Linked DNA regions of Azospira inquinata. The protein of the gene in region 1 binds, or shares a complex with, the protein of each later gene. Links are inferred from orthologs where the notes say so. Each region holds a gene or a part of one and is shown in the gene's direction. Other genes may lie near its edges.

Evidence for each region.
Region 2: the proteins of Azoinq_RS04575 (region 1) and dapF are in contact, whole or in part, in a solved structure (PDB 5YGU), measured with the Escherichia coli proteins. The link is inferred for Azospira inquinata from one-to-one orthologs.

Annotation. Positions count from the first base shown.
Region 1 is NZ_CP064782.1:1,024,109-1,034,122, reverse strand. The notes cover bases 7,068-9,857. They hold Azoinq_RS04575 (RNA pyrophosphohydrolase), read left to right. Parts: upstream 7,068-8,095; coding sequence 8,096-8,620; downstream 8,621-9,857. Other genes in these bases: coq7 (2-polyprenyl-3-methyl-6-methoxy-1,4-benzoquinone monooxygenase), read left to right, coding at 9,608-9,857; Azoinq_RS04565 (CNP1-like family protein), read left to right, coding at 9,103-9,606; Azoinq_RS04570 (rubrerythrin family protein), read left to right, coding at 8,631-9,050; Azoinq_RS04580 (proline--tRNA ligase), read right to left, coding at 7,068-7,939. Also shown: Azoinq_RS04610 (prepilin peptidase), read right to left, coding at 1-166; Azoinq_RS04605 (type II secretion system F family protein), read right to left, coding at 190-1,428; type IV-A pilus assembly ATPase PilB, read right to left, coding at 1,462-3,177; Azoinq_RS04595 (cytochrome C assembly family protein), read right to left, coding at 3,357-4,199; ffh (signal recognition particle protein), read left to right, coding at 4,230-5,585; Azoinq_RS04585 (transglycosylase SLT domain-containing protein), read right to left, coding at 5,637-6,239; more of Azoinq_RS04580, read right to left, coding at 6,227-7,067; more of coq7, read left to right, coding at 9,858-10,014. UniProt on the Escherichia coli protein: Master regulator of 5'-end-dependent mRNA decay.
Region 2 is NZ_CP064782.1:1,245,081-1,256,403, reverse strand. Bases 4,293-7,216 are described here. They hold dapF (diaminopimelate epimerase), read left to right. Parts: upstream 4,293-5,301; coding sequence 5,302-6,132; downstream 6,133-7,216. Other genes in these bases: xerC (tyrosine recombinase XerC), read left to right, coding at 6,842-7,216; Azoinq_RS05655 (DUF484 family protein), read left to right, coding at 6,129-6,794; Azoinq_RS05665 (GNAT family N-acetyltransferase), read left to right, coding at 4,714-5,283; Azoinq_RS05670 (LpxL/LpxP family acyltransferase), read left to right, coding at 4,293-4,632. In the rest of the region: Azoinq_RS05685 (fatty acid--CoA ligase), read right to left, coding at 1-1,294; metK (methionine adenosyltransferase), read right to left, coding at 1,436-2,602; Azoinq_RS05675 (lysophospholipid acyltransferase family protein), read left to right, coding at 2,789-3,775; more of Azoinq_RS05670, read left to right, coding at 3,772-4,292; more of xerC, read left to right, coding at 7,217-7,756; Azoinq_RS05645 (VIT1/CCC1 transporter family protein), read left to right, coding at 7,753-8,892; Azoinq_RS05640 (class I SAM-dependent rRNA methyltransferase), read left to right, coding at 9,136-10,335; Azoinq_RS05635 (STAS domain-containing protein), read left to right, coding at 10,487-11,323. UniProt on the Escherichia coli protein: Involved in the succinylase branch of the L-lysine biosynthesis and in the biosynthesis of the pentapeptide incorporated in the peptidoglycan moiety. Catalyzes the stereoinversion of LL-2,6-diaminopimelate (L,L-DAP) to meso-diaminopimelate (meso-DAP).

The DNA of each region.
Region 1 (10,014 bases):
GCGGCGGCAGCCCCCGCAATTCCGCGCATTGCCCCTGCCAGTCCCGCTCCAGCATCTTGGGGAGACGGTAAATCACGACGTTTAAGAAACTGCCGACCAACAGGCCTAATAAGGCGGCCAGTAGCGTTGGTCCCAGGGAATTAGGTAATTGCCAGATTTCAACCATCTTCTATTTCCGCCCCTTTACATTTAAACCACAGAGCCGAGTTTGAAGATAGGAAGATACATGGCGATAACCATACCGCCAATCAGCGTACCCAGCACCACCATAATGATCGGTTCCATTAAACTGGAGAGAGCCTCTACCGAGTCGTCTACCTCCTGTTCAAAGAAGTCTGCGACCTTTGAGAGCATGGCGTCCAAAGCCCCGGATTCTTCCCCAATTGCAACCATCTGTACCACCATATTGGGAAATATGGATGCGTTTTGCATAGCGGCGGTCAGGCTGGTGCCCGTACTGACCTCACTCTGAATCTTTGCGGTGGCGACTTTATATACGTAATTCCCCGAGGCGCCTCCTACCGAATCCAACGCTTCGACCAGCGGTACTCCCGCAGCAAACATCGTGGCGAGGGTTCTGGTCCAACGGGCGATAGTGGATTTACGGATAATCTCTCCGAATATCGGTGCTCTTAGCAGCGCTCGGTCCATAAACATTTGCACTTTTTCTGAGCGCTTCCATGCCTGTAATGCGCCGTATATGCCACCGCCCAAGGCAATTAATATAAGCGGCCAATAAGCGACGAAAAAATCAGAAATTGCTATTACAAAAACAGTTGGTGCAGGTAAGTCAGCGCCAAAGTCGCTAAAAACCTTTTTAAAGGCTGGAATTACAAAAATCATAATAATTGCTGTGATAATGAAAGCTACAGCAAGCACTGCCGTTGGGTAGAATAAGGCAGATTTAATTTTGCTTTTTATTGCAAGGATTTTCTCCTTATAAACCGCAAGGCGGTCTAGTATGCTGTCTAATATGCCGGCCTGCTCACCGGCTGCAACCAAGTTACAAAATAGGCTATCAAAATATAGAGGGTATTTTTTAAAGGCTTGATTAAGCGAGCTACCTGTTTCGACATCACTTTTAATATCTGATAAAAGTTTTGATACGGAGGGGTTGGCGTGCCCCTTTCCAACAATATCAAATGCCTGTAATAACGGGACGCCGGATCTCATCATGGTAGCAAGTTGCCGAGTGAAAAGGGTAATATCCTTCTCCGTGATTTTTCTTCCAGAACGAAATCGTTGCTTAGATACTTTTGCGACGATAATACCTTGCCTGCGCAGGGTGGCTTGCACCACGGTAACGCTGGTGCTGCGCATTTCCCCCCGTACCAATTTGCCGTGTTTGTCTTTCCCCTCCCAAAGAAAAACACTTTCTTTTAAGCCGCTATCAATTTTCTTGATCGGTTTTTTTGCGGCGCTGTTCATGAATCAGCTCCCTTTATCGAATGACTGGCTAAGCTAGGCGTTGGTCGTGGAAAGAACTTCGTCCAAGGAGGTCACTCCTTGCTTTACTTTCAACAAGCCGGATTGGCGAAGGTTCTTTACCCCTTCTTTTTGGGCTTGAGCCGCAATATCCATGGAATTCCCATTGCCCATGATAATGCGCTGAATTTCTTCGGTAATCGGCATGACCTGGTAAATGCCAACCCGGCCTTTATAGCCAGTTCCCTTGCAGCGGTCACAGCCGCCATCTCGAGGGCCAAACAAAGTCCAGCTTCCGTCCAGATCGCTTTCTTTGAAGCCCGCATCCAGTAAGGTATCTCTCGGAACATCAAGGGGAACCTTGCAAGTGCAGAGCCTGCGGGCCAAGCGCTGTGCAGTTATGAGAATCACCGAGGCGGCGATATTGAAGGTAGGAACCCCCATATTCTTTAGCCGTTCCAGGGTCGTCGGTGCGTCGTTGGTGTGCAGGGTAGAAAGCACCATGTGCCCGGTTTGGGCCGCCTTGATGGCGATTTCTGCCGTTTCCAAATCCCGAATTTCCCCCACCATGATGACGTCCGGATCTTGACGCAAAAAGGCTTTTAGGGCGGAGGAAAAGGTGAGGCCAGCTTTTTCGTTTACGTTAACCTGATTAATTCCCGGTAAATTGATTTCAGCAGGATCTTCCGCTGTGGAAATATTGGTTCCTGGGTCGTTGAGCAGATTCAGGCAAGTATAAAGGGAAACCGTTTTCCCTGAGCCGGTAGGACCGGTAACTAGCACCATGCCGTAGGGGCGGTGGATGGCGTCCATTAGGGCGGCTTGCTGCTCGGGTTCATAACCCAACGCTTCAATACCCAAGGTGGCGGATGTGGGGTCCAAAATCCGCATAACAATTTTTTCCCCATGCAGGGTGGGGAGGGTGCTAACGCGAAAATCAATGGCCCGATTTTTGGATAAAACCAATTTCATCCGGCCGTCTTGGGGAACACGTTTTTCGGAAATATCCAAACGGGAAATGACTTTAATCCGGGATGCGATTTTTTCCTTGATGACCAAGGGGGGCGTGGCTATTTCCCTTAATACGCCGTCGATACGAAAGCGGATGCGGTAATACTTTTCATAGGGTTCGAAATGGACGTCAGAGGCTCCATCGTTAATAGCATCCAGCAATATTTTCTGAATAAATTTGACGACAGGTGCATCGTCCACCTCTAAGGTGACGGCTTCGTCCGCCTTTTCCGATTCCTCTTCTGCGAATTCAAGGTTCAAATCTTCCGAAGCAAAGGCTTTCAAGGAGTCTTCGGCGGCTTCGGAATGTTTTGCGACCAGGGGGGTAAGTTTTGTTTCTTCAACAACAATCGGGTCGACGGCTAAGCCGGTCTGAAACCGGATCTCATCTAAAGCACGCAGATTGGTGGGGTCGGCCACAGCAATGGCGAGCCGGTTGCCCCGCTTATTGAGTGGGATGACCCGGTGGGTTGCAATGAGCTTTCGGTCAATGGCATCCGTAGGGATTTGACTATCGTCGTAGGCATCCAGGTCCAGCAGGGGGTAACCAAAGGTTTCTGCGGCAAAGAGCGCAATATCCCGGGCGGAAAAGCGTTTGGTGGCTACTAGCTGGCCAATGAATGTACCCCCGGTGCTCGATGCTTGAGCCATGAAGGTATCGGCTTCGGATTCCTTTATCCGTTCCGCTTGTACCAGCGCACGCGCTAAACCGCTGAGGGGTACCTGTAGCGTTGCTGCCATGAAAGTTCTCGAATTCAGCTGGGCTTGACTAGAAGGGAGGGGCGCTGGGGCAAACGTGTAGGACAAATCCCGCGCTCAAAGTGGGGATGATGATGCCCGCGTGGTCTGGGATTGTAAACCTTAAGTCATAAGGCCTAGTTTGAAGGCAAGGGCCGCGCAGGGCGCTAGGGCGTGGGGCTTTAACCCGCCCTACCCAAAATCACTTCCAGAACAAAGCGGCTGCCGATGTAGGCCAGGAGCAGGAGGAGGAAGCCGGTCATGGTCCAGCGCAGGGCCAGGCGGCCGCGCCAGCCGTAGATGCGGCGTCCCAGTAGCAGGGCGGCGAAAATGCCCCAGGAAATGAAGGCGAAGATGGTCTTGTGGTCGAAGGTCAGGGCTTTGCCGAACAATTCCTCGGAAAACAGGACGCCGGAGGCCAGGGCGACGGTGAGCAGGAGGAAGCCCAGGAAAATCATGCGGAACAGCAAAGATTCCATGACCAGGATGGGGGGCAGGCTGGCCAGGCTTTTAGTTAATGCCCGGCGATGCAGTTTGCGCTCGGCGAAGCCCATGAAAACGGCGTGCATGGCGGCCAGGGTGAAAAAGCTGTAGGCCAGCATGGAGGCCATGAAGTGAAGCTTGAAGCCCAAGGAGGCCGCGTGGGGTAAGGGGTGGGCGATGGGAAAGAGGGGCGGGGCTAGGGCGCAGACGGCGGCCAAGGGCAACACCATGGGCTGCATCCCTTCCATGCGGGCGTGGAAGCTTTCCAGCCAGTAGATTAGCACCGCCAGCCAGAGCATGAGGGCCAGGGCCAGGGCGAAGGAAAAGCGCATTTCCCCGTTACCCATAATGCCGTCGTATAGGGCTAGGCCATGGAGGACCAGCCCCCCCAGGATCAGGAGCCGTTCCCAGGGTTGCATGGGCACGGCGACCCGGGCGTTTTCCGTATTCGCCCAGCGGCTGCGCCAGAAATGAACGCCCAGCAAGCCAAAGACCGCTGCGGCCAGGTAGTGGGGCAGGAAGTGCAGTAAAATGGGCGACATCTAATTAGTTTACACCAAGCCCAATTTCCCATGCTCGACAACCTGACCCAACGCCTTGCCCGCGTAATGAAGACCCTGCGCGGAGAAGCCCGCCTCACGGACGCCAATATTGCCGATGCGCTCCGGGAGGTGCGGCTGGCTCTGCTGGAAGCGGATGTGGCCCTGCCGGTCATCAAGGACTTCATCGCCGCCGTCAAGGAAAAGGCCGTGGGGGAAGCGGTGGTGGGTTCCCTGACCCCGGGCCAGGCCCTGATCGGGGTGGTGCACGAGGAAATGACCGCCCTCATGGGGGGCGCCAATGCCAGCCTGAATCTGGCTACCCAGCCGCCGGCCGTGGTGTTAATGGCTGGCTTGCAGGGGGCGGGGAAGACCACCACCACCGGTAAATTGGCGAAGTGGCTCAAGGAAACCCAAAAGAAGAAGGTGCTGGTGGTTTCCTGTGACGTCTATCGGCCCGCCGCCATTGAACAGTTGCAGACTGTGGCGGCCCAGGCTGGTGTGGATTTTTTCCCCTCTTCCCCGGAAGATAAACCGGAAGCTATTGCCCTGGCGGCGGTGGATTGGGCCAAGCGCCATTATCACGACGTGGTGCTGGTGGATACGGCCGGGCGCCTGGCCATTGATGAGGCCATGATGGCAGAAATTCAGCGCCTCCATGAAGTGCTGAAGCCCATTGAAACCCTGTTCGTGGTGGATTCCATGCTGGGCCAGGACGCGGTGAATACGGCCAAGGCATTTAATGACGCCCTGCCCCTCACCGGGGTGGTGCTGACCAAGTTGGACGGGGATGCCCGGGGGGGCGCCGCCCTGTCCGTGCGTCAGGTCACGGGCAAGCCCATCAAATTTGCCGGGGTGGGGGAAAAACTCTCCGGCCTGGAACCCTTTTACCCGGATCGTATGGCCTCCCGGGTGCTGGGCATGGGGGACATCCTGTCCCTGGTGGAGGAAGCCCGTAAGGGAGTGGATGAGGAAAAGGCCAAGGCCATGGCCAAGAAGTTGAAGTCCGGCAAGGGCTTCGACCTCAATGATTTCAAGGATCAGATTGCCCAGATGCGCAACATGGGGGGCATGTCGGCCTTTATCGACAAGTTGCCGGCCCAGTTTGCCCAGGCGGCTGGTCAGTTGCAGGGTGGGGCGGAGGAAAAAGCCATTCGGCGCATCGAAGGCATTATTAATTCCATGACTCCGGGGGAACGGTCCAAGCCGGAAATCATCAAAGCCAGCCGCAAGCGGCGCATTGCGGCGGGAGCTGGGGTGCAGGTGCAGGAGGTGAACCGCTTGCTCAACCAGTTCGAACAGACTCAGAAAATGATGAAGTCCTTTGCCAAGGGTGGCCTGGGCAAGCTGATGCGGGGCATGAAGGGCATGATGCCCGGGATGCGCTGAAGATCGTTTCTGGGGTTTGCCCAATAAAAAAGGCGGCTGAAGCCGCCTTTTTTATTGCATGGCCATGCGTGTACTGTAGGACCATTGGCCCTGCCAGGCGGCACGGACCATATTGGGGTATTCGGGTTGGCCCAGACTGCCGTTGTAGCGGCCCAGGGCCCGGTACAGGTCGCCGTTTTCGATGTCCAGATAGAAGCGCAGGATGGTGCAGCCGTAGCGCAGGTTGGTGCGCATCTGGAACAGGTCGTTGCCCGGGGTTCCGATCTGCTTGATCCAGAAGGGCATGACCTGCATATAGCCCCGGGCGCCCACGGAGGATAGGGCGTATTTCTTGAAGCCGCTCTCTACCTGGATCAGGCCCAGGACCAACTGGGGGTCCAACCCCGCCCGGGTGGCTTCGTAATGGACTGAGCGCAGAAATTCCAGGCGTTCCTTCTGGTCCGGGATGCGTTTCGTCAGGCGACGGGACATTTCCGTCAGCCAGTCCGCGGCCGCCATGGGGTTTTTGAAGGAACTGTAGGGCGGCGCCTGGTCCGCCACCGCTTTGGACAAAGCGGCCTGGACACTGGCGGACAGGGGTTCGTAACGCTGGGCCCCGGCCTGGGCTACCAAAGGCAGGCCCAGGACCAGGAGCAAGGCCGTTAGGCGGCGCACAATTTCTCCCGAATAAAGGTTTGCACATCCCCGGCGGGGATCAGGGTGGCGGCTTCGTCCCGGCGTCCCTTGTATTCCAGCTGCCCCTCCTTGAGGGTACGTTCACCGATTACCAGGCGATGGGGAATGCCGATCAGTTCCATATCGGCGAACATGGAGCCGGGGCGTTCGTTCCGGTCATCCAGCAGCACATCCAGGCCCAGGCTTTCCAGTTCCACCAGCAGTTTGTCCGCCGCTTCTTTCACCACCGGGTTCTTATGATAGCCCATGGGGACGATGGCGATTTGGAAGGGGGCGATGGCGGCGGGGAAAATAATGCCCCGATCATCGAAATTCTGTTCGATGGCCGCTCCCACAATCCGGGAAACCCCGATGCCATAGCAGCCCATTTCCATGACCTGCTCCTTGCCGTTTTCGTCCAGGAACTTGCAGTTCATGGCTTGGGAGTATCGGGTGCGGAGCTGGAAAATATGGCCCACTTCCACGCCCCGGCAAAGTTCCAGAGGCCCTTTGCCGTCCGGGCAGGGGTCCCCCGCAATCACGTTGCGGATGTCCGCCACCTGAGCGGGCTCGGGCAGATCCCGACCAAAATTGACGTGGGTGAAGTGGTAACCCGCTTGGTTGGCGCCGCAGACAAAGTCCCCCATGGCCGCCACGCTGCGGTCAGCGATAACCCGGATGCCCGCATCAATGTCCACCGGACCGATGTAGCCGGGCTTGCAGCCCAGGGCGGTGACAATTTCGTCGTCCTTGGCAAAGCGGAATTCCCCAATCACCTTTTCCGCCTTGATTTCGTTCAGCTCGTGGTCGCCCCGGAGGAGCAGCAGGGTGAAGCCGCCTTCTGCGGCCACCACGGCAATGGATTTGACCAGCTGGGTAACGTCCGTGCCGAGGAATTGGGCCACATCCCCGCATTGGGTTTTGTCCGGGGTAGGTTCCTTAGCCAGGGGGGCGTCGGGAGCGACCCGGGGCGTGGTGGGGGCCAGGGCCTCCGCCAGTTCCACGTTGGCGGCATAGTCCGAATCCGGGCAGAAGGCGATGGCGTCTTCCCCCGAGTCCGCCAGTACGTGGAATTCGTGGGAACCCGTACCGCCGATAGAGCCGGTGTCCGCTGCCACTGCCCGGAATTTCAGCCCCAGGCGTTGGAAAATCCGGTGGTAAGTGTCGTACATATTCCCGTATTCCCGCTCCAGGTCGGCAAAGCTGGTGTGGAAGGAATAGCCGTCTTTCATCAGGAATTCCCGGCCCCGCATGACGCCGAAACGGGGACGGATTTCGTCCCGGAATTTGGTCTGGATTTGGTAGAGGTGGATGGGCAACTGGCGGTAGCTCTTAATTTCCCGCCGTACCACGTCGGTGATCACTTCTTCGTGGGTCGGGCCGATGACAAAGTCCCGATGGTGCCGGTCCTTGATGCGCAGCAGCTCAGGGCCGTATTTTTCCCAGCGTCCCGTTTCCTGCCAAAGCTCCGCCGGTATCACGGCGGGCATGAGCAGTTCCTGGGCGCCCGCCCGGTTCATTTCGTCCCGGATAATGGCTTCTACTTTGCGCAACACCCGCAGGCCCAGGGGCATCCAGGTATAAATGCCGCCAGCCAGGCGCTTGATGAGGCCGGCTCGGATCATCAGTTTGTGGCTAATGACTTCCGCTTCTGCCGGAGCTTCTTTAAGGGTGGAGAGGAGAAATTGCGAGGTGCGCATGATGAATGGTTATAAGGGTATCTAAATATCTAATTTTACAAGACGTGGGGAGAGAAGGGGGAATGGTGGTGCCTGGCAGGCCGGGGCGGTTTCCTTTCCAAGCGTTTTGAAATGTGAAAAAATGCTGGTAACCCAATATTTTTAGCAGGTTTTTTCATGCTTGATCGCGAAGGCTATCGCCCGAACGTCGGCATCATTCTTTGCAACTCCCGAAATGAGGTTTTTTGGGGTAAGCGGATACGCGAACATTCTTGGCAGTTCCCTCAAGGCGGTATCAAGCGCGGTGAAACTCCCGAGCAGGCAATGTACCGGGAACTGCATGAGGAAGTGGGGCTGATGCCCGAGCATGTCCGGATTCTGGGGCGAACCCGGGATTGGTTGCGCTACGATGTGCCGACGCAGTGGATAAAGAGAGAGTGGCGGGGTAGTTACAAGGGCCAGAAGCAAATCTGGTTTTTGTTGCGTCTCACCGGCCGGGATTCGGACGTTTCCCTGCGGGCGACCGATCACCCGGAATTCGACGCCTGGCGTTGGAACGATTACTGGGTGCCCCTGGAGTCGGTCATCGAGTTCAAGCGGGGCGTGTACGAACAAGCCTTGAATGAATTGATGCGCTTCATTGACGCCGATCGTCCACACCATCGGGGCCACAATCGCCGTCCCGACGGCGGCAAGGCCTAGGTTGCCGACCATGCGTTTGAAAGGCAGCCGTACCGAGGCCAACCTGAAGGAAGCTTTCGCCAAGGAAGCCCAGGCTAACCGCCGCTACCTTTATTTTGCTGCCAAGGCCGATGTGCTGGGCCAAGCAGGAGTGGCGGAGGTGTTCCGCGCCATTGCGGAAGGGGAGACGGGGCACGCCCACGGCCATCTGGAATATCTGGAAAGCTGTGGTGATCCGGTTACGGATCTGCCTTTTTCTTCCCTGCGGGAAAGTCTTAAAGCAGCCTTGGTCAGCGAACTGGCCGATTGTGATCAAATGTACCCCCGCATGGCCCTGGAGGCGCGAGAAGAGGGGTTGGTGGAACTCGCCGCCTGGTTCGAAGCGCTCACCAAAGCAGAGCGGGCCCATGCCAATCGTTTGCAAAAAGCGCTGGATCAGCTGGAGGATTAGGGTGTCGCCCAATCTGAGAATGGTAGGTGTGGTGTGTGGTCTGCTGTGGGCCTTGATTCCTTTTGCCCGGGCGGACCAGGATTATCTGAGAAGCTTGAACGGCCGCATCGATAACCCGGGCTTTGAAGAGGACTACGAGAAAAAGCCCTGGGCGGAAATCGCCGCCCAATTACCCCCTGCTCCCCAGGAAAAATCCATGGTGGAATTGGACCTGGGGCCTACGGCTCGCAATCGCTTTTTCGTCGATGAAGCCAGCCTATCAGTGGGGGCGGACCGGGTGGTGCGCTATGTGGCAATCATTCTTTCCCCCTCCGGCGCCAAAAACGTGAGTTTCGAAGGCCTGCGCTGCGATACCTATGAGCGGCGCTACTACGCCTTCGGGCGGGAAGACGGCAGCTGGTCTAAAGCTCGGGGCAATGAGTGGCGCCGGTTGCGTACCGATACGGTGAATGGCTACGCCCAGACCCTGGCCAGGGAGTTTTTCTGCCCGGACGGTATCGCCATCCAGAAAGCGGAAGAAGGTGTGGCCGCGCTCAAGGCGGGAGGTAAGAAATAGCATGGCGTTGGATCAGGTCATCACGGAATTCGATAAGGCCCTCCGGGCCGTGTTTGCTCCCGCCCACTCCCGACGACCTCTCCCGGGAGGGGACAAGCCGGAGGCGGAGCTATCGGAGGCGGAGCGCCGCCACGTGGCGGGCTTGATGCGTATCGACCATTGCGGAGAAATTTGCGCCCAGGCCTTGTATCAAGGGCAGGCCATCGCCTCTCCCTCCGTAGCCTTGAAAAAAAACCTGGCGGCCGCCGCCGACGAAGAAACGGAACACTTGGCGTGGACCGCTGGCCGTTTGGCGGAACTGGGTTCCCGCAAGAGTTTGCTGAATCCCCTCTGGTATATGGGGTCCCTTACCATCGGGGTGCTGGCGGGAAAGGCGGGGGATGCCTTTAATCTGGGTTTCCTGGCGGA
Region 2 (11,323 bases), 220 kb from region 1 along the record:
CCATAAAACCGATGTCGGCGGTGTGCAGGTAGCCCCCTTCCCACAACTCCTCCGAGGCTTCCGGAGCGTGGAGGTAGCCCTGGGTGAGCCAGGGGGAGCGCACCACCACTTCCCCCGTGGTCTGGCCGTCCCGGGGCAGTTCCCCCATGTTGGGGTCGGTCAGGCGCAAATCCACCAGGGGCAGGGTGAGGCCGGTCTTGGCCCGGTACACCGCCTGCTCCTCCGCCGGGGCATCCACCAGGTCGCTGGGGAGGTGGGCGATGGTGAGGATGGGGCAGGTTTCCGACATGCCGTAGCCGGTAAAGAGGTCCATGCCCCGGGCCAGGGCCGTACAGGCGAGGGCCTGGGCCAAGGCGGAGCCGCCGATCATCACCTTCCAGCCGGACAGGTCCGTGTCCTTGGCGTGGGGATGGTTGAGGATCATGTGCAGCACCGTGGGGACGCAGTGGGAAAAGCTCACCTTTTCCTCCCGGCGCAGCTTGAGGAGCATGTCCGCCTGGTAGCGGCCCGGATAGACCTGTTTCAGGCCCAGCATGGTGGCCACGTAGGGCAGGCCCCAGGCATGCACGTGGAACATGGGGGTGATGGGCATGTACACGTCGTCCCGGTGCAGGCGCCCCTGGCGGGCGGCGGTGCCCAGGGCGGTGGCCGCGGAAAGGCTGTGCAACACCAGCTGGCGATGGCTGAAATAGACCCCCTTGGGCAAGCCCGTGGTGCCGGTGGTGTAGAAGGTGGTGGCCTTGGCGTTTTCGTCAAAGTCAGGGAAATCGTAGTCCGGGGAAGACTGGGCCAGCAGGGTTTCGTAATCCGTGGCGAAGGGCAGGTCCAGGCCCGCCTTGCTTTCCCCGGCCTGATCTCCGTGGATCAGTACCAGGGTCTTCACCGTTTCCAGCTTGTCCGCAAAGGCGGCCAGGAGGGGCAGGAATTCGCTATTGACCAGAAGCACGTCGGCCCGGGCGTGGTTCAGGGTGTACAGGAGCTGGTCCTGAGTGAGGCGCACATTCACCGTTTGCAGCACCGCCCCCATCATGGGCACGGCAAAAAAACATTCCAAATAGCGGTGGCTGTCCCAGTCCATGATGGCCACCGTCTTGCCCGCTTCCACCCCCAGCCCGGCCAGACCGTTGGCCAGCCGGCCGATGCGCTGTTCCAGATCCCGGTAGGTGTGGCGCACCTTGTCCCGGTAAACGATTTCCTGATCCGGATGCTGGGTCAGGGCCGAGTGGAGCAGGTGCTTGATGAGCAGGGGAAAGGCATAGGCGGAAGGCGTGGCGGCGACGAGTTGGACCGGCATATTGTTGTTTGACCTTTGCAAAAGAACAGGCGGGGCTTGGGGCCCGGTGGCGGCCGCCGGGTGGGCGGATACAAAAACGCCCAGCGGGTGGCTGGGCGTCTGAGCTACGACAAAAGCAGTATGGCGCAGGCGCGCCCCGGATTATAGGCCCGCGTCGGCCCGCAGGGCAGCCGCCTTGTCCGTGGCTTCCCAGGTGAATTCCGGCTCTTCCCGACCGAAGTGGCCGTAGGCGGCGGTTTTGGCGTAGATGGGGCGGAGCAGGTCCAGGGTTTGGATAATGCCCTTGGGACGCAGGTCGAAGTGACGGCCCACCAGTTCCACAATTTTTTCATCGGCGATCTTGCCCGTGCCGAAGGTATTCACCATCAGGGAAACGGGCTTGGCCACGCCGATGGCATAGGCTACCTGGACTTCGCACTTGTCCGCCAGACCGGCGGCCACGATGTTCTTGGCCACATAGCGGCCCGCGTAGGCGGCGGAGCGGTCCACCTTGGAAGGATCCTTGCCGGAAAAAGCGCCGCCGCCGTGGTGGGCGGCACCGCCGTAGGTGTCCACAATGATCTTGCGCCCGGTGAGGCCGCAGTCCCCGTGGGGACCGCCCACTACGAACCGGCCGGTGGGGTTGATCAGGTAGCGGGTGTTGCCGTTGAGCAATTCCGGGGGCAGCACGGGCTTGATGATTTCTTCTACCACCGCTTCGGTAATCTGGGCGTGGGAGACTTCCGGGCTGTGCTGGGTGGAAACCACCACGGTGTCGATGGCCACCGGCTTACCGTCCACGTATTTCACCGTGAGCTGGCTCTTGGCGTCGGGACGCAGCCAGGGCAGGCGACCATCCTTGCGCACCTCGGCCTGACGCTGCATGATGCGGTGGGCGTAGTAGATGGGCAGGGGCATGAGGGACGGGGTTTCGTTGCAGGCATAGCCGAACATCAGCCCCTGGTCGCCGGCACCCTGGTCCAGATCCAGGCCTTCCCCTTCATTCACCCCCTGGGCGATGTCCGGGGATTGCTTGTTGATGGCCACCAGAATGGCGCAGGACTTGTAGTCGAAGCCGATTTCCGAATCGGTGTAACCAATGCGCCGCACCGCTTCCTGGGCGATGTCCCGGTAATTGATGTTGGCTTTGGTGGTGATTTCCCCGGACATGACCACCAGACCGGTGGATACCAGGGTTTCGCAGGCGACCCGGCCCTTGGGGTCTTCCGCCAGAATGGCGTCCAGCACGGAATCGGAAATCTGGTCAGCGACCTTGTCCGGATGGCCTTCGGAAACGGATTCCGAGGTAAACAGAAACTCTTTTGCCAAGATAAATACTCCTCTCCCCTTTTGTTGTGGTGGATGGCGTTACCGCTCGGGGGGAGGAGCAGGCGACGCTTTAGCAGAATTTTTGATCCGCCCTGCAAGTTGTCCTGATTAACTCGGCGGCGCGATAATTCTAATTTTTCACCCGCCCCGGGTCAAACCAGGGCGACCTGGTACTGAGACACTCCCTTGGCCGCTCTGTTCCGTATCCTTTCCCTTCTGCCCCTTTCCTGGCTTCACGCCCTGGGGGCCCTGGTGGGCCGCCTGGCCTATCGCCTGTCCCCCGTCTACCGGGCCCATCTGGAAGAAAACCTGGCCCTGGCCTACGCCCCGGAGGCGGCGGCCCGGCTGGTGCCCCAGGCGGTGGCCGAAGCGGGTAAAGGCATGCTGGAATTGCCCAAGGTCTGGCTGCGGCCCCTGGAAGAAGCGGCGGGCCGGGTGGTCCGGGTGACCGGCTGGGAGCTGGTGGAAGCGGCCTGGGCCGAAGGCCGGGGCATTATTTTCCTCACCCCCCACCTGGGCTGCTTCGAGGTGACCGCCCAGTATTACGCCGCCCATTGCCGTCCCGAATCCCCCATTACGGTGCTCTACCGGCCCCCCAAACAGGCCTGGCTGGAACCCCTGATCGTCCAGGGCCGGGCCCGGGATCAGCGGCTGCAACTGGCCCCCGCCGACCTCTCCGGGGTGCGCCACCTGCTCCGCGCCTTAAAGCGCAAGGAAGCGGTGGGCATGCTGCCGGACCAGGCGCCGGGAGCCGGGGAAGGCAAATGGCTGGATTTCTTTGGTCGCCCCGCCTACACCATGACCCTGGCCGCCCGTCTTTCGGAAACCGGCGCCCGGGTGCTGCTGGCCTACGCGGAGCGCCTGCCCGGAGGGCGGGGCTTCCATCTCCATCTTCAGGAAACCCTCCACCCTCTGGAGGGCTCCACGGAAGTTCGGGCGGCCCAGATCAACCAGGAGCTGGAAGGCCTGATTCGCCAATGTCCGAGCCAGTACCTGTGGGGCTATAACCGTTACAAGCGGCCCTCCGGCGCCGAGCCGCCCCCCGCCGGGGCCCTGTCCCCAAGTCCCGCGCCCGCCTCCGGCTGGCATGTGGCGCCGGCGGCCATGGAGACTGGGCGATCCCCTTCCAGGGAGGGCGGGGCCTCCGCCCCGGTGGGGGAGGAGCGGCCATGACCCGGCTGGCCGTGGGCCTGCTCTGGCTCCTCCATTTTCTGCCCCTGGCTTGGCTGCGGGCCCTGGGGGCCGGTTTTGGCCGTCTGCTCTATGTCCTGGGCCGGGAACGGCGCCGGGTGGCCCTCACCAACCTGGGCTTGTGTTTCCCCGAGTTGGCACCCGAGGCGCGGCGCCGCCTGGCCTTGCAGCACTTCATCGCCTTCGGCCAGTCTTTTCTGGACCGGAGCCTGCTCTGGTGGGCCTCGCCAGCGCGTTTGCGCCGCCTGATCCAGTTGGAAGGCCTGGAACATCTGCCTACCGACGGAACGCCGGTGATACTCCTCAGTCCCCATTTTGTCGGCTTGGACGCGGGCTGGACCCGGCTCACCCTGGAAATGCCCATGCTGTCGGTGTACGCCAACCAGAAAAATCTGGTCTTCGACGCCGCTCTCTACGCCGGGCGTATGCGCTTCAACCAGCCCCAGCTTCTTTCCCGCCTGGACGGCCTGCGTAAGGCGGTGAGGGGCCTGGCCTCCGGTCGTCCCTTCTATTACCTGCCGGACCTGGATTTCGGCCCCCGGGATGCCATTTTCGTGCCCTTTTTCGGTACCCCTGCGGCGACCATCACCGGGGTGCCCCGGCTCGCCAAGCTGGCCCATGCCCGGGTGCTGCCCTGCCTGACCCGGATGACCCCCCAGGGCTATCGGGTGACCCTGGAAGCCCCCTGGGAGGACTATCCGGGGCCGGACCTTAATGCCGACACCCGGCGCATGAATGCCTTTATCGAAGCCCGGGTGCGCCAGTGTCCGGCCCAATATTATTGGCTGCATAAGCGCTTCAAGACCCGTCCCCCCGGGGAAGCCCGCTTTTACCCCTAAGTCCCGGGGCAGCGCCCCCTTCGGGCGGGGGTAAGATGGGGGCTTCCTGGTTCTGTCTCCAGTTTCGACCTTTTTCTGCCCATGACCGCCGTTTCCTCTGCTGTCTCCGCCCCTACCCCTTCCTCCCTGAATCTGGCGCCCCTAGCTCCGGACCGGGTGCCCGAGCTTATCGCCCTGGCCCGGGTGGTGTGGCAGGACACCTATTCGGCCCTGATTCCCCAGGCCCAGATCGACCACATGCTGGCGGAGCGCTACCAGCCCCGGGATTTGGCCGCCCAGGCTGGTGCCCCCGGCCCGGGCTGGACCGTGTGCTGGATGACGGCTGGTCTGGAGGATGCCATGGTGGGCTTTGCCTGCCTGGAAACCACGGATACTCCCGGGGAATTCAAGCTGGACAAGCTCTACGTCCATCCCCAGGCCCAGGGCCGGGGTGTGGGCCGGGCCCTGGTGGATTGGGCCGCCGCCACGGCCCGGGAGGCGGGAGGGCAAACCCTGGTGCTGGCGGTAAATAAGGGCAATACCCGGGCCCTGGCGGCCTATCGGGCCTACGGTTTCCGGCAGCGGGCGGCAGTGTGCCGTGACATCGGCCACGGCTTCGTCATGGATGACTTTATAATGGCCAAGCCTTTGCAAACGGCGGCTTGCGCCTAATAACAGCGAATTCCCATCATGAAGCTTAAATTTTCCAAGATGCACGGCCTGGGTAACGACTTTGTCGTGATCGACGGGGTGCGTCAGTCCGTTCATCTGACCCGGGAGCAGATCCGCTTTTTGGCGGATCGCCATTTCGGCGTGGGCTGCGACCAGCTGCTGCTGGTGGAGCCGGCCCGTCAGCCGGGGGTGGATTTCCGCTACCGGATTTTCAACGCCGACGGGGGCGAGGTGGAGCAGTGTGGCAATGGCGCCCGCTGTTTTGTCCGCTTTGTCCATGACCAGGGCCTTACCGCCAAGTCCGAAATCCGGGTGGAAACCCAAGCCGGAGTCATCGGCCCCCGTCTGGAGGCGGACGGTCTGGTGACCGTGGATATGGGCGTCCCGATCTTTGAACCGGCCCGCATTCCCTTTGTCAGCGATACGGATGCCCCGGTCCAGCCCCTTAAGGTGGGGGACCGGACCGTGGAGATCGGCGCCGTGTCCATGGGCAACCCCCACGCCGTGCAGGTGGTGGAGAACGTGGATCGGCATCCGGTGACGGAGGAAGGTCCCCTCATCGAATCCCATCTCCGCTTTCCCCAACGGGTGAACGCGGGCTTTATGGCGGTCCAGGACCGGCATCACATCAAGCTCCGGGTCTATGAGCGGGGCGCCGGGGAAACCCTGGCCTGCGGCACCGGCGCCTGCGCCGCCGTGGTGTCCGGCATCCGCCGGGGCCTTTTGGATTCCCCGGTGCGGGTGAGCACCCGGGGCGGCGAACTTTCCATTGCCTGGGCGGGGGCGGGCACTCCGGTGCTCATGACCGGCCCGGCGGTCACCGTTTTTAGCGGAGAAATCGATCTATGAGCCTGAACAGCGACGAAGTGGCCCAGTACCTGCTGGAGAGCCCGGAGTTTTTCGAAGAACACCCGGACCTGCTGACCCGGTTGGTGCTGCCCCATCCCCACGGTGGCCGGACCATTTCCATTACCGAACGGCAGATGATCGACCTGCGGGAAAAGAACAAGGCCCTGGCGGGCAAGCTGGGGGAACTGATCCAGTTTGGCGAGGATAACGACGCCATCAGCGAAAAAATGCACCGCCTGGCTGTGGGCTTGGTGGCCGCGTCCACCTTCCAGGCGGTGATCCATGTGCTGGATTTCCACCTGGAAGAGGATTTCGCCGTACCCCACGTGGCCCTGCGCCTCTGGGATCAGCCCCAGGGAGTGGGGGAATTGCCCGAATTCGCCGCCGTGTCCGAGGAACTCCAGGTCTTTGCCGAAACCCTTTCCCGGCCCTATTGCGGTACCACCTCCGGCTTCGAGACCTCCACCTGGTTTGGCGAAGCCTCGCCCCAGATCCGCTCCCAGGCCCTGATCGCCCTGCAAAAGGGGGATGGCACCTTCGGCATGGTGGCCCTGGGCAGCGAAGATCCCCAGCGCTTTTATTCCGACATGGGCACCCTCTACCTGGAACGGCTGGGGGAACTGGTTTCCGCCGCCATCAGCCGGGCCCTGCGCCCGGCCTGAGCCTGACGCTGGCTTAAGGCGGGGCGGAAGGCGGGAGGGGCGTCCTCATGACGGACCAGGAATTGGTGGACGCCTATCTGGCGGAACTGACGGATCAGCGCCGCCAGTCCCCCTTGACCGTGGCCGGCTATGGCCGGGATCTGGCGGCCCTCCTGGCCCTGGCCCGGGAGGCCCAGCCCCCGGTGTCCCTGGTCCGGCTCCAGGGCCTCCAGTTGCGCCGTTTCATGGGCCAGATCCATGGCCGGGGCCTTTCCGGTCGCTCCATCGCCCGTACCCTCTCCGCCTGGCGGGGCTTTTACCGCTGGCTGGGGGGGCGGGGGCTGGTGAGCAAAAATCCGGTGGACGGCATTCGGGCGCCCAAAAGCCCCAAGGCCCTGCCCCAGGTGCTCTCTCCAGATCAGGCCGCCCAGCTTCTGGATGCCCCGGTGGAGACGCCCCTGGAGGCCCGGGATCAGGCCATGTTCGAGCTTTTCTACTCCTCCGGCCTGCGTTTGGCGGAACTGGCCGGTCTCAATGTGGATTGCCTGGAAGACGTGGCCGCCGGGGAAGTGCGGGTGCTGGGCAAGCGCAGCAAGCTGCGCCTGGTGCCCGTGGGCAGCAAGGCCCGTCAAGCCATTGCCCGCTGGGCCGTGGAACGCCCCGTGCTGGCGGCCCCCGGGGAAACGGCCCTGTTCGTCAATCACCGGGGGGGCCGCCTTTCTCCCCGGGGCATTGAGGCCCGGCTGGCCCAGCGGGCCGTGCATCAGGGCCTGCCCTCCCGGGTCCATCCCCACATGCTGCGCCACTCCTTCGCCTCCCACGTGCTCCAGTCCTCCGGGGATTTGCGGGCAGTGCAGGAGATGCTCGGCCACGCCAGCATCGCTTCCACCCAGGTCTATACCCACCTGGATTTCCAGCATCTGGCCCAGGTCTATGACGCCGCCCACCCCCGGGCCAAACGTAAAGCCAAGGACAAGCCGTGACCGCCCCCACCCCGGAAGACCTGCAACGCTACCGCCGCAACCTCCAGGCCGAAGTGGATAGTGCCGCCCTCTACCGGGCCATGGCGGCAGTGGAGCCCAAGGCGGAGTTGGCCACCATTTACCGGCGTCTGGCGGAGGCGGAGGAAGCCCACGTGGCATTCTGGCGCCACCGCCTGGAACAGGCTGGGGCCCGACTGCCCAGGCTCCATCCGGGCTGGCGGGCCAAGGTGCTGATCTGGGCCGCCCGGCGCCTGGGGGCCGCCTCCGTGCTGCCCACCGTGGCGGCCCAGGAAGCCCAGGATCAGGGTAATTACGACGATCAGAAGGAAGCCCAGGACACCCGTCTCCCCGACGAGGAACGTTCCCATGCCCGCCTCCTCACCCGCATGGCCGTGGGCAGCCACGAAGGCCGGTGGGACGGCAGCGCCTATGCCCGCATCGAAGGGCGGCACGGAGCCGGGGGCGGCAACGCCCTGCGGGCCGCCGTGCTGGGGGCCAATGATGGTCTGGTGTCCACCCTCAGCCTGGTGATGGGGGTGGCGGGGGCCCAGTTTTCCTCCGGCGCCGTGGCCGCGGCCGGGCTGGCCGGGATGCTGGCCGGAGCCTGCTCCATGGCCATGGGGGAATGGGTGTCGGTGCAAAGCTCCCGGGAAATGTACGCCCACCAGATCGCCGCCGAGGCGGAGGAACTGGCCCAGGTGCCCGAGGAAGAGCAGACGGAACTGAGCCTGATCTACCAGGCCAAGGGCTTTAGCGCCGAAGAGGCCAACACCATTGCCGCCCGGGTGATCCGCAATCCGGATACGGCCCTGGATACCCTGACCCGGGAAGAACTGGGCATTAATCCGGACGATCTGGGGGGCTCGGCCCGGCTGGCGGCGGTGACCTCCTTCCTGGTCTTTGTGGTGGGGGCCCTGCTGCCCGTGTTGCCCCTCCTGGTGCTCCATGGCAGCGGCGCCGTGCTGGGCAGCGCTTTGGCCAGCGCTTTGGGCCTGTTCCTCATCGGCGCCGGGATTTCCGTCTTTACCGGCCGGGGCCTGTGGTTCTCCGGCCTGCGCCAACTGGTCATCGGGGCGGCGGCTGCCGCCGTCACCTATGGGGCCGGTTGGGCGGTGGAGCGCTGGCTGGGGGCTTAAAACCGAGGGGCGCTTGCCGCCTTGGCTCCGATTTGGAGCTCGGCCGGACCTCCTGAGCCAGGCGGCTTCAAGCCTGGTTATCCCCCAGGCGTGGGCTGATCCTCCGGTTTTTCCCCTGCTTGGCCCGGTCGCCCTAGCCCGGGGCCGGGCTTTTCCCGTACACTTCCCCTTTGTGCGTTGCCCGGCTGACTCTTCAGAACCGGGAGCGCTGCTCCGGCCTTTATTCTCTGGATTATCCCCATCATGTCCCAACTGATTCTTCTGCCCGGCAAGGAACGTTCCCTGCTGCGCCGCCATCCCTGGATTTTTGCCGGCTCCGTGGGCCGTCTCAAGGGCCAGGCCCGGGCCGGGGATACGGTGGAAGTGCTGGCGGACGACGGGCGCTTTCTGGCCCGGGCGGCCTATAGCCCGGATTCCCAGATCCGGGCCCGGGTATGGACCTTTGCCGAAGGGGTGAGCGTGGACGACGTTTTCTTCAAGCGTCGTATCGGCGAAGCGGTGGCTCGCCGCCGGGCCCTGCCCGAACTGGCCCGGGAGCAGGGTATCCGCCTGCTCCACGGGGAGTCGGACGGCCTGCCCGGGGTGATCTGCGACCAGTACGGCCTGGGGCCGGATGCCACCCTGGTGCTCCAACTCACCTCCACGGGGGGCGAAAAATGGCGCAAAGCCATTGTGTCCGCCCTGGTCCAGGCTACGGGTTGCGCCCGGGTCTATGAGCGTTCCGATTCGGACGTGCGGGCCCTGGAGGGCTTAAAGGCGGTGACCGGGTGGCTCCATGGGGAAGCCCCGGCGGGAGACATCAGCATCGAGGAAAACGGGGTGCGCCTGCTGGTGGACGTGGTGGGAGGCCATAAGACGGGCTTCTACCTGGACCAGCGGGAAAACCGGCGCCTCACCGGGGCCCTGGCGGCGGACAAGGCCGTGCTCAACTGCTTCTGCTATACCGGGGGCTTCAGTCTCCAGGCCCTGGCCGGCGGGGCCGCCTCCGTGCTGTCCATTGATTCCTCTGGCCCGGCCCTGGCCACGGCCAAGCGCAATGTGGCCCTGAATCCGGCCCTGCCCGCCGAGCGGGCGGAATGGTGGGAGGCGGATGTGTTCCAGGCCCTGCGCCAGTTGCGCCAGGAGGGGCGGCGTTTCGACCTGATTGTCCTGGACCCGCCCAAGTTCGCCCCTTCCGCCGCCCACGCGGCCCGGGCTGCCCGGGCCTACAAGGACATCAATCTCCTGGGTTTTCGCCTGCTCAATCCGGGGGGCTATCTGCTCACCTATTCCTGCTCCGGGGGCATCGGCGTGGACCTGTTCCAGAAAATCGTCGCCGGGGCCGCCCAGGACGCGGGAGTGGATGCCCGCATCCTGCGCCACCTGGCCGCCGGCCCGGATCACCCCATCGCCCTGGCCTTCCCGGAGGGGGAATATCTGAAGGGTCTGCTTTGTCAGGTATGAGGCAGGGCTGTAAAAAAGCTGCGCCGGGGCGCTGGCCTTGGCACAATGCAAGGTGGATAAGCCCTGCCCGCGTTGCGGTCGGCGGGCCGAGTGTGCCAAAATTCCTAGCCCCAAGCGCCCTTTTCCTCGGGTGCCAGTTTGAAAGTCGGACATGATTTTCTCGCTGTTCAAGAAAAAATCCCAAGATGACCGGGTGCCCGCCGCGAAAGTGGTGCGGGTGCCCGCCGCCCAGGAGGTGACGCCCTCCGGCGCCCCCGTGTCGGCCCCTGCTGTGGGGGAAGAGGGGGTGGGGGCGCCGGTGACGGATTCCCACGGCTTTTCCTCCGCCGATTTCACCGACTTGTCCCTGGGGGACCTGGATAACGGGGGCATTCTCCTGGAAGACGAAGGGGACCCCCTCCAATCCGTGGTGGAACAGGCGGCGGTGCTCTACGCCAACGGTCAGGACAGCGTCGCCCGTTCCACCCTGGAAGATGCGGTGGCCCGCTACCGCAGCGGCACCACGGCGGAACGCCTGTGGCTGATGCTCCTGGATTTGTATCAAATGGCTGGGGAGAAGGAATCCTTCGAATCCCTGAGCCTGGAATTTGCCAAGGTTTTCGAAAAATCCTCCCCCTCCTGGCATAACGCCTGTGCGGTGCCCGGTCCGGCGCCGGACCGGGTGCCCGCCGCCGTTTTCCGGGGGGATATGGTGGGCAACAACCACGCGGCCTTCGGCATTCTGGCGGACAGCCTGGAAAAGTCCGCCCGCCTGCGTCTGGATTTATCCAAGGTCCAGTCCCTGGACAACGAAGGGGCGGCCCGCTTCCTGGATTTGCTGCTGCAAAGCGCCAAGCGCAAACAGCCCCTGGCCCTGCTGGGACTGGCCCAACTGGAGCACCTCCTGAGTGCCAAGGTGGTGCCGGGCCAGCGCCAGGATCCGGATTGCTGGCTGTTGCAGCTGGAGCTGCTGCAACGCCAGGGCCAGCAGGAGGCCTTTGAGGAAAAG